One region of the Rhizobium anhuiense bv. trifolii genome, then DNA from elsewhere that is predicted to be linked to it. Evidence: riboswitches for the same ligand, from Rfam matches in the RefSeq annotation. Region 1 holds a riboswitch; the other holds the start of a gene.
What was found. Region 1 has a riboswitch for thiamine pyrophosphate ahead of NE851_RS31325 (YkoF family thiamine/hydroxymethylpyrimidine-binding protein). Riboswitches for the same ligand answer to the same signal wherever they lie in the genome.
Positions count from the first base shown of each region.

Region 2: linked by a shared signal. The riboswitch ahead of thiC (phosphomethylpyrimidine synthase ThiC) and the one ahead of NE851_RS31325 (YkoF family thiamine/hydroxymethylpyrimidine-binding protein) in region 1 are both predicted to bind thiamine pyrophosphate.

Region 1 covers NZ_CP098803.1:4,637,664-4,642,717, reverse strand. The annotation lists gene NE851_RS31340 (ABC transporter substrate-binding protein) at 1-434, opposite strand, end outside; gene NE851_RS31335 (ABC transporter ATP-binding protein) at 515-1,315, opposite strand; gene NE851_RS31330 (ABC transporter permease) at 1,312-2,118, opposite strand; gene NE851_RS31325 (YkoF family thiamine/hydroxymethylpyrimidine-binding protein) at 2,209-2,841, opposite strand; TPP riboswitch at 2,832-2,945, opposite strand; gene NE851_RS31320 (NADPH-dependent FMN reductase) at 3,134-3,709, opposite strand; gene soxR (redox-sensitive transcriptional activator SoxR) at 3,793-4,257, shown strand; gene NE851_RS31310 (SDR family NAD(P)-dependent oxidoreductase) at 4,337-5,054, shown strand, end outside.
Region 2 covers NZ_CP098802.1:299,878-304,931, forward strand. The annotation lists gene thiO (glycine oxidase ThiO) at 1-506, opposite strand, end outside; gene thiC (phosphomethylpyrimidine synthase ThiC) at 508-2,325, opposite strand; TPP riboswitch at 2,417-2,528, opposite strand; gene NE851_RS08350 (hypothetical protein) at 2,748-3,458, opposite strand; gene NE851_RS08355 (hypothetical protein) at 3,867-4,178, opposite strand; partial or broken gene NE851_RS08360 (IS5/IS1182 family transposase) at 4,387-4,599, shown strand.

The DNA of each region.
Region 1 (5,054 bases):
CTCTCCCAGGTGCCGCCAAAGCCGCCATAGGTCTTGCCGTCGAGGTCTTTCGGGCTCTTGATGTCGTCGCGTCCGCCCTTGAAGATCAGGCGTGCGGTTTCTGTCTGGACGACGCCGTAGACCATCTTCACGTCACCGCCGCCGGCGCGCTGCGTGAGGGTCTCGATCTCACTGCTGATGCCGAAATCGGCAACGCCGTTCGACACCAGTGTTCCGGCGCTGGTATCGGTGAAGGGAAGGATCTCGACATCGAGTCCGGCATCGGCGTAGAAGCCCTTCGCCTTGGCGACATAGATGCCGATATGGTTGGTGTTGGGCGTCCAGTCGAGCGCGATGCGAACCTTTGCGGGCGCCGATTGGGCGAAGGCGGTGCGGCCGGCAAGGCTTGCCGCGATGGCGGCGAAAATCGTCTGGCGGCGGGTGAGAAGCAGCATGGTGACCTCCTCAGGTCTCTAGAGCATGATGCCGAAAAGTGTCGGCGGTTTCGGACGACATCATGCTCTAACTCTATAAATTAGAACAGCGATTCAGATTTTGGGCCGACCGGCCTAAAATCATCCTGTTCTTGCGGATGAAGCAGGGTTTGCAGGATTTCGGTTTCGATCGCCTGGGCCGCCGGCGAGCCGAGGTCGGCGATGCTTCTCGGACGGGGCAGGGGAACGCGGAATTCGCGGATGATACGCGCCGGACGGGCCGAAAGCACGTAGATCCGGTCGGAGAGGAACACGGCCTCGCGAACGTCATGGGTGATCAGCAGCGCCGTCCAGCGGTGCTCGGTCCACATGCCCTGCAGCCATTCCTGGATCTGCGTGCGCGTCAGCGCGTCGAGCGCGCCGAAGGGCTCGTCGAGCAGCAGCATGTCCTGCGTCTGGACGACGGTGCGCAGCAGTGCGGCGCGCTGGCGCATGCCGCCGGATAGTTCGGAAGGATAGTGGTGTTCGAAGCCGGAAAGGCCGAAGCTCTCGAACAAAGGCGCGACGGCGGCGCGGGCCGCGCGGCGGCTCATGCCTTTCACCTCGAGGCCGAGTGCCGCATTGTCGATGATCCGGCGCCAGGGCATCAGCGCATCGCGCTGCGGCATGAAGGCGAAGGAATGCGGTGCCTGTTCCAGCGGCACGCCGTTGAAAAGCATGGTGCCGGAATCGGGTCGAAGCGCCTGTGTCAGCAGCCGCAGCACCGTCGATTTTCCGGAGCCGGACGGTCCGACGATCGAAACGAACTCGCCGTCTGCGACGGTGAGCGAAATGTCGCCCAGCACCTTCATGCCGTCGAAGGACTTCGAGATACTACCGAGTTCAACCATTGTATCGCTCATCGGCGCCGCTCCCCGGTTGGCTGCCAGGGCATGACGAGGCGCTGGATCAACAGCGTCAGCCCGAAGAGGCCGAGCGTGAGCACGGCGCTGACGACGACGGCGGCGAGCACGAGATCGGGACGGAAATTGTTCTTGGCGTTGAGGATATAGATGCCGAGGCCGCGGGCGGCGCCGGCATATTCGGCAAAAATCGCGCCAACGACGGCATAGGTGATCGAGATTCTGAGGCCGGCGAAGAAATAGGGCAGCGAGGAGGGAAGCCGGGCCAGGCAGAAAATCCGCCAGCGACTCGCCTTCATCGAATTCAGCAATTCGGCGATGTCGCGGTCGGTCGATTCATAGCCCTGCAGCAGGGCGACGAGCAGCGGAAAGAAGGTGACGAGCGCCACCAGCAACACTTTCGGCAGCAGGCCGAAGCCGAACCAGAGGACGACGAGGGGCGCGATCGCCACCAGCGGCAGGGTCTGGCTGGCGATGAAGATCGGCAGCAATGCCCGGCGCATGAAGGGCACGAAATCCATGAGGATGGAGGCTGCGAAGGCGAAAGCAAGCGACAGCGCGAAACCTCCAAGCGTCGCGCCGAGCGTCGGCCAGGTGTTTGATATCAGCGCCTCGCGGTTCAGCCAGCCCTGGATGACGATGCGCGACGGCGCCGGCAGGATGGAGGGCTTGATCCCGGAAAGATCGACATAGAGTTCCCATGCCGCCAAAAAGGCGCAGCCGGCGAGCAGGGCAGGTATGCCCCGGTAGAGAGCGGCGCGGAGCGCGGCAAGGCGCGAACCCAGTGGTGGTAGCGGTGTCATCGGCGTTCGATTTCAGGCTTTCGTCGGGCACTGCATAATTCCTTAAATCGGAATCGATTTAAGGATAAAATTATGCAGCAATTTAAAGTGTTACAGCGTCCTTTGCGCGTCTGAAAAGACGCGCGGCGCTGTATTGGCTGACACCGTGATATCGAGGGTCACATGCCCCTCGGGGTCGCCGAAGCGATAGAAGGCCTCACGAATGGTTGCGAAGACGGCGCCGGCATCGCCAGAAAGCCTGGTGCAGAAATTCTTGGCGCGGTCGAAAGTGCCGGAGCGTTTGAGAAAGTCGATGCAGCCATAGATCTCGTCCATATGGGTGCCGGTTCCCATGACGTAGAGCGAGAATTGGGCAGCGGTCGGCTGTCCGGTCTCGGCGGTGATTTCAACGGCGGCAAGGGCGGCCGCTATACGGTCAGCAAGCGGCTCTGCCTGGCCGGAGGAGGGGTTGACGCCGCAGATGGCCTCGTCGGGCTCACCGGGGCAGCCGCGTGAGACGGCGGCGGACAGCACGCAATGTTCGCCGGTCTTTGCGGCGGTGACGAAAAGATCGTGCATGGCGGCGAAAAGAATGTCAGGCGGGCCGACCAGCAGCGTAGAGATGTCATCAGTCTCGATGCGCAGCTGGTCGCGATAGGGATCGAGCGCCTTGACGGCATCGAGAATGATGCCGACGAAATCGCCGGACATCGGATAGAGTGACACTTGTGCGCCCGAGAACATCTGAACCTCGCTCCGCTGGCATTACCCAGATCAGCTTTGAAGGGTCCAGAGGCTTGCACCTCACATCTCAGCCCCGGCAATACGGAGCTCCCCCGTTAATGGCGCGGAAACTATCACCGGGGTTTTCTCCCCGCAACTGCAAAGTTGCGAACCCGTCCATGCGGTCGGGATGAGCCTGCCATGCCCGGTATCGACTGATATGTCTTACGGTTGAGAACACCCGGACGGAGGTCCTGCCCGGGTGTCCCTCGAGGTTCCGTACCTGCCGGGAACGGAACCGGAGCTTGCTGCCTCAGGCGGCGATGTCGGCATAGGGGCTATCGCTGCGGGCAGTGACGAGCGCCCGTGTCCACCATTCCAGCCTCGCCATCATCCGATCGAGCAGACGCATCGCGTCGGTGGGATTGTCGAGCCGTCCCTCGGTGTCGAAGCGGTTCCAAGGTGCTGTAAAGCTTACCGAATCGCGGATCGTGACGGCGTGGAGTTCGGCAAAGACGAGGCGCAGCTGTTCGACGGCGCGCAGGCCGCCCGATATGCCGCCATAGGAAACGAAGGCGACAGGTTTGCCCTGCCAGGGCTCGAAGAAGAAATCGATGATCGACTTCAGCGAGGCCGTGAAGCTGTGATTGTATTCCGGGGTGACGATGATGAAGGCGTCGGCCATGCCAAGCCGCCCGGCGAGCCTGTCGATTTCGGGGTGTGCCATGTCACGGCTTACCGGCAGCGCGAAATCGAGCGGGTCGATGATGTCGATATCAAATTGCGGGAAGCGGACGAGCTCCTGCGTCAGCCATTTGACCACCCGGTCGCAGATGCGGCCCTCTCTCGTGCTGCCATAGATGACCGCCAGCCTGGTGGGTGTTTTCATGCGTTGCTCCTTGTCGCGATTGGACTTTACGATTATCGAAGCACGGGTTATAAAACCTCAACTAATATTGAGGTCAAGAGCCGATGGATACGATTCCTGCAACGCCGCTCGGCAGACTTCTGACGGTTGGCGAAGTGGCGGAGCGCAGCGGCCTTGCCGTCTCGGCGCTGCATTTCTACGAGACCAAGGGGCTGATCTCGAGCATCCGGTCCCGCGGCAACCAGCGGCGATACGGCCGTGACGTGCTGCGCCGGCTTGGCATCATCAAGGTGGCGCAGCGTGTCGGCATTCCGCTTTCGGAAATCCAGGCGGCGTTCGAGTCGCTGCCGCAGGGACGCACGCCCACCGTCGGCGACTGGCAGGTGCTGTCGGCGCGCTGGAAGGATGATCTCGACGCGCGAATCAGGCGGCTGAGCCTGCTGCGCGACCGTCTGACCGGCTGCATCGGCTGCGGCTGCCTGTCGATCGAAAGCTGTCCGTTGCGCAATCCCTGCGATCGGCTCGGCAAAGAGGGGTCGGGTGCGCGGCTTCTGGAGACCGAAAGCTAGAGCCCTTCCCCAGAGGGAGACTTGGCTGCGTCTCCCGGGAAAGATCGGTACCTGCCTTTCTTTCGGTCGGCGCGCTCATATGTTAAGGGCGAGTGACGCAACCGGCGGCACTGTCCGCGAGGAGGACGGCTTCGTGTTTCATCCCAGACTGTTCGAAAATCGCAATGTCGTCGTGACCGGCGCCGGCCGCGGCATCGGCCTCGAAGTGGCCCGGCAGTTCCTGGACTGCGGCGCAAAAGTGATCGTCCATACCGGGCGCAAGCCGGGACGCGAGCTGCCGGATTTCCTGCTGACGGCTGAATCCGAAAGACGGGCGCTGCTGCTGCACGCCGATTTCTCGGCGGCCGGTGGGGCGGCGCAATTTGCCGAAGACGTTCTCGCCTTCTTCGACAGGGTGCATGTGCTCGTGAACAATGCCGGCACCATGCTTGGCCGGTTTCCCGCGGCCACGCTCACCGACGCAGAATATGAGGCGATCGTGCGGCTCAACCAGACATCGGTGGTGGCGCTGACACGCGCACTGTTGCCGGCATTAAAGGCGGCTGAAGGCGCCGCTGTCGTCAACACGGTTTCGATTTCGGCGCTGACCGGCGGCAGCCCCGGTTCCTCGATCTATTCGGCCTCGAAAGCCTTCGTTGCGACCTATTCCAAGGCGCTTGCCCGTGAGCTCGCACCGGATGGAATCCGGGTCAATTGCGTGTCACCGGGAACGATCGAGACGGATTTCCATGAGCGCTATTCCTCCCGCGAAAAGCTGGAGCAGACAAGAAAATCCATCCCCCTGCAAAGGCTCGGCA
Region 2 (5,054 bases), on a different replicon from region 1:
ACACTGTCGAAGCTCTCGTGCGGGCTCTCGCCCACGAAGGTGACCCCCTGAACCGTCAGCTTGGTGCGCAGCAGACACAACACTCGCCGGGGATCGAGATGGGCTTCGCGGCGAAAGAACAGCCCGTGCCGGAACCGCCCGCCAAGAGAGGGTTCGAGCGCCGCGATCGCCGGCTCTTCCAGCCATTCATAACCCGTCGTGCGGCAGGCAAAGCGTCGCAGTTCACCAAGATCGCGAGCCGAGGCGACCACAAGCGTTCCGTTTCGTCGCACCTCTCCCGGCACCATTGCCTCCCATTTGTCGGCGGCGGTGAGACCGCGCATGAGTACCGCGTCATCAGCACTCTCCCGCTCGCACCAGGGCGCCAACATTCCGCCCGCGAGCCACGAAGCAGCACGCCTGAAACCGCCATATGGATCGAGCACGGTAACCTCGGCATCTCGAGCGCGCAGTTCATACGCCACCGTCAGGCCGGCAACGCCGGCCCCTTTGACAAGCACACGCATCTCATTCGCCCGAATGCTGCAGGGTTTCTACCGGCATATAGAGGTCGCCGCCCTCGCGATAACGCGCTGCCATCGCATCCAGCCCCTCCTTCTGTGCTTCGGCGCGGATATCGTGCGAAATCCGCATGGAGCAGAATTTCGGGCCGCACATGGAGCAGAAATGGGCCACCTTGTGGGCTTCCTTCGGCAGCGTCTCGTCGTGGAAGCTGCGGGCGGTTTCTGGGTCCAGCGAGAGGTTGAACTGATCTTCCCAGCGGAATTCGAAACGGGCGCGGGAGAGCGCGTCGTCGCGCAGCTGTGCCGCCGGATGCCCCTTGGCGAGATCTGCGGCGTGAGCCGCGATCTTGTAGGTGATGACGCCTACCTTCACGTCGTTGCGGTCGGGAAGCCCCAGATGCTCCTTGGGCGTGACGTAGCAGAGCATCGCCGTGCCGAACCAGCCGATCATGGCTGCGCCTATCCCAGAGGTGATGTGATCGTAGCCCGGCGCGATATCGGTCGTCAGCGGCCCGAGCGTGTAGAAAGGAGCCTCGCCGCAGACTTCGAGCTGCTTGTCCATGTTCTCCTTGATCTTGTGCATCGGCACATGGCCGGGGCCTTCGATCATCACTTGGCAGTCTTTCGCCCAGGCGATCTTGGTCAGCTCTCCCAGTGTTTCCAGTTCGGCGAACTGCGCCGCATCATTCGCGTCGGCGATCGAGCCGGGGCGCAGGCCATCGCCGAGCGAAAAGGAGACGTCATAGGCGCGGCAGATGTCGCAGATCTCCTCGAAATGCTCGTAGAGGAAGCTTTCGCGATGGTGATGGAGACACCACTTCGCCATGATCGAACCGCCGCGCGAGACGATGCCGGTCACACGGTTGACGGTGAGCGGGATGTAGTGAAGCCGCACGCCGGCATGAATGGTGAAATAGTCGACGCCCTGTTCGGCCTGTTCGATTAGCGTGTCACGATAGACCTGCCAGGTCAGGTTCTCGGCAATGCCCTCGACCTTCTCCAGCGCCTGATAGAGCGGCACGGTACCGATCGGCACCGGCGAATTGCGGATGATCCATTCGCGGATGTTGTGGATGTTGCGGCCGGTGGAGAGATCCATGACGGTATCGGCGCCCCAGCGGGCCGCCCAGACCATCTTCTCAACCTCCTCCGCCATCGATGAGGTGACGGCCGAGTTGCCGATATTGGCGTTGATCTTCACCAGAAAATTGCGGCCGATGATCATCGGTTCGGCTTCCGGATGGTTGATGTTGGCGGGGATGATCGCCCGACCCGCCGCCACTTCTTGCCGGACGAATTCCGCCGTCACATGGTCAGGAATATGGGCGCCGAAGCTCTCGCCGTCTCGGATCATGGCGTCCGCCTGCGCCTTGCGGCCGAGGTTCTCGCGGATGGCGATGAATTCCATCTCGGTCGTGATGATGCCGGCGCGCGCATAGGAGAGCTGGGTGACGGCACTGCCATCCTTTGCGCGCAGCGGCTGGCGTAGCGCGGGGAATTCGGGCGTCAGCCTTTCGCCGCTGGCAAAGCCGTTGTCTTCGGGACGGACATGGCGGCCCTTATAGGCCTCGACGTCGCCGCGGGCGAGAACCCAGTCACGTCGCAGTGAGGGCAGCCCCTGTTCGATACGGATCTCGGCGCCCTCGATCGTATAGGGGCCGGACGAGTCGTAGACGACAACGGGCGGCTCGCCCGATGTCGGATGCAGGCTGATTTCGCGCATCGGCACGCAAATGTCGGGATGGATGTCCCCCCGAATGTAGATCTTCCTGGATGCCGGCAAGGGGCCGGTGGTGACGGTTGGGGCGGCGGCGATACTCATGGTTTGAGGCTCCAAGTTTCGATTGGAGACCCAGTCCTCAGCCGGAATGATGAAAAGACGCCGGCACGGATTCCACGCGTGAATCCACTGCCTTCGAGCGCTTGCACCGTCCCTACGCCAGTATGAACTGGATCAGGTTCAACGGGTCACTGCGCGCGATAGCAGTATCTCAGCCCCTTGCCGGGACCCCCCTGGTGAATGCCAAAAAGGGTAGAGGCTTGCCGAGGGGACTGTCAAGCGACAATCTGCGACGGCTTGGGGTCAGGTTACACTCAGGCTACCGTGCGTGGTCGCCGCGATCAAACGAATCGACAAGCCAGTCGCCCGACCGGCACGCTTCCGCAAGGCAGGCGCTTTTGTCGCATGCAGTGGCTGTCGATTTTATCCCGCGCAGTTCAGCAAGTATGCTGAGTACCGAAGCGCTATTGAGAAAGCAGGCGCGGAACTGGAAAGTCTAGTACTTTGTCCGTGTAGCTTTCGACCAAGGCGCTAAACGGCGTGCCGTCTCGAAGTTTCAGTACGGCACGATGTTCGAGCAGGAACGGCGGCAGGGTAAGGGAACCTGTTTCATGCGTTATTAAACCGTCCATGTCCCAGCTTTCGGATAGAGGGGACCAGAGCAACTTGGCAGACAGGTTTGTGCGAGTGAAATTGAGAGCCTGAACGGCTCTGCCAAACGCGATATCGCTGGTATTCAACGCCTGATTCATCTCTGCAGTTAATTTTGCAGGTACATACCAATTGTCGGCTTCGGACAAGACGCGGTCGCCGCAGACCAGGCGGACGCGGCGATAAGCGATCAACTCACCGGGTCCGACGGTCAGAAGTTCACGGATGTGCTCATCGGCCGGCTTGTCTTGCCCGCCCACACGCTGAGCTACAATCTTAGAACCTTCCGGTGCGAGCTTGTGCGCGGCGCACCAGCGATCAAGGGTCAACGTAGCACTGGCGTTACTCAGGAGATTGGCATTCAAGGTCTGAAGGACCGCAAGCGCTTCCACTCGAGATGCCGGCGAGTTCAGCCACTGAGACCCTATAGACGGTTCTCGCGCAATTGCGACCTGGGTGCCCAGCACGATGGCGGTCGCTGCAAGTGCGGCGATGCGAATGCGTTTCGAAGAACAAAATGACACGGAGAACGAATCCTTTCTGCAGTAAATTTGATGGGCGAACCCTGGGCGTCAAATTTCCTTGATATTGGCAGGCGAGCGCGCGTTGTCAGCGTATTTGATACCGGCAGCAAGATTTGAACTGCGCCTTGCAGGTACCGTTTAACGGTCGGGTTCCCGATAGACTTCTTGCCATCTTCCGATGTTCCTGCGGTGCTGCTTCGTACCTGTTGAAGCCTGTGTGCCCGAGCCGTCCTTTGCTTGCGTCGCATCAAGGTCGTCGATGATATCCTCCATCCGCGCGCCGACCTGTTGTTGGAGTTTGCAAGCGTTGGCGACTGAGCCGACGCTTCCATCCTGAAATATGGAAACCCGATAGACGTGGATTTCAAAGGAGGAACGTGGCGGCCGGTCCAAATTCTCCCAATTCACTTAACGGTTTAGCGCCTTTGTCGTTCTCTCGCTCGTTGCGGGATGTTCATATAGCTGGATCGGATAAAATAGGTAGCAACCGAAAGCAAAATCCAGGAGCAATTGTTCGAAGAAGGTCTTCTTCGTCGACACAGAGCCCTCCTGCCGGTCGAGTGACAATTGTAGACCAGGCAGCGACACGCCGTCGATGGTTGCCAACCGCAGATGCGAGTAGCCAAGGCGCTTGTCTGATTTCTTTTGGTGATCCATGTCGTCGTGCTCCTTGTGCAAGCCTCCCGTCGATGACGTCGCCGGCAAGATTTCAGCATTCATGGGAAAGAATCTTCCTGTTGCACTGTCGTAACTCATCATAACAGGACACTTGATGAAAACGACAAGCAACGCAATAGATGTGTCGGATATATTTCAAAGTATATCGTTTCCAATTTGGCAGATCTTACTCTCTATTGCGAGAAACCCGAGAGGTATGGAATATATTATTGTATATACTTCTATATATATCGCACTTCATGTCTTTGGCGGCCGCATGAAATGGCAACTCTCTAACGGCTACGGCAAACGCTCGCTGGTCGAAACGGCAATCGGGCGATGAAAGTCCATCATCGGGCGGCGTCTGCGGGCGAGGTCGCGGCCTGGTCAGCAGACCGAAGGCGTCATCGGCTGCGCCGTTCTCAATCGCATGCTTGACTGCGCACGTCCGAAATTCGTCCGCCGCAAGGCACCCTCGGCATGATCAGCCGTTTCAAAGATCCCCATCCGTTCAATTCCAGATCTGTGCACTAACGCCCGCGGTCGTCGCCGATCGGATTTGTAGAGTTTGCTGTCTCAATGCATCACTCCTTCTCGGAGCTTAACGCGGCCGCAGAGAGGAACGCGCGGAAGTCGACCGTCGTTCAAGGAGTCGGACGCTGACGCTGACAGGGTCCCCATGGCAGGGGTACGGCAGTCAGCATTCGGTTGAGAATTCGGGCCATGATCGTTTTTACCCCTCGTGTATTTGCACAATCTATGGCCAGCGATTGGACATGGTCATGAAATAAAATTGCATCGACAAGTGCAGATGACATGTCGTCGCCAACGACCTCTCCGGAGAGGTCTGCGCCGGAGCCAGGAGCTCTGCGAGGGCGAGTGTAGAGTTGCCGCCTCGACCGGCCCAGTTCAGCGACCCGCTCCATTGCGGCGGCGCTC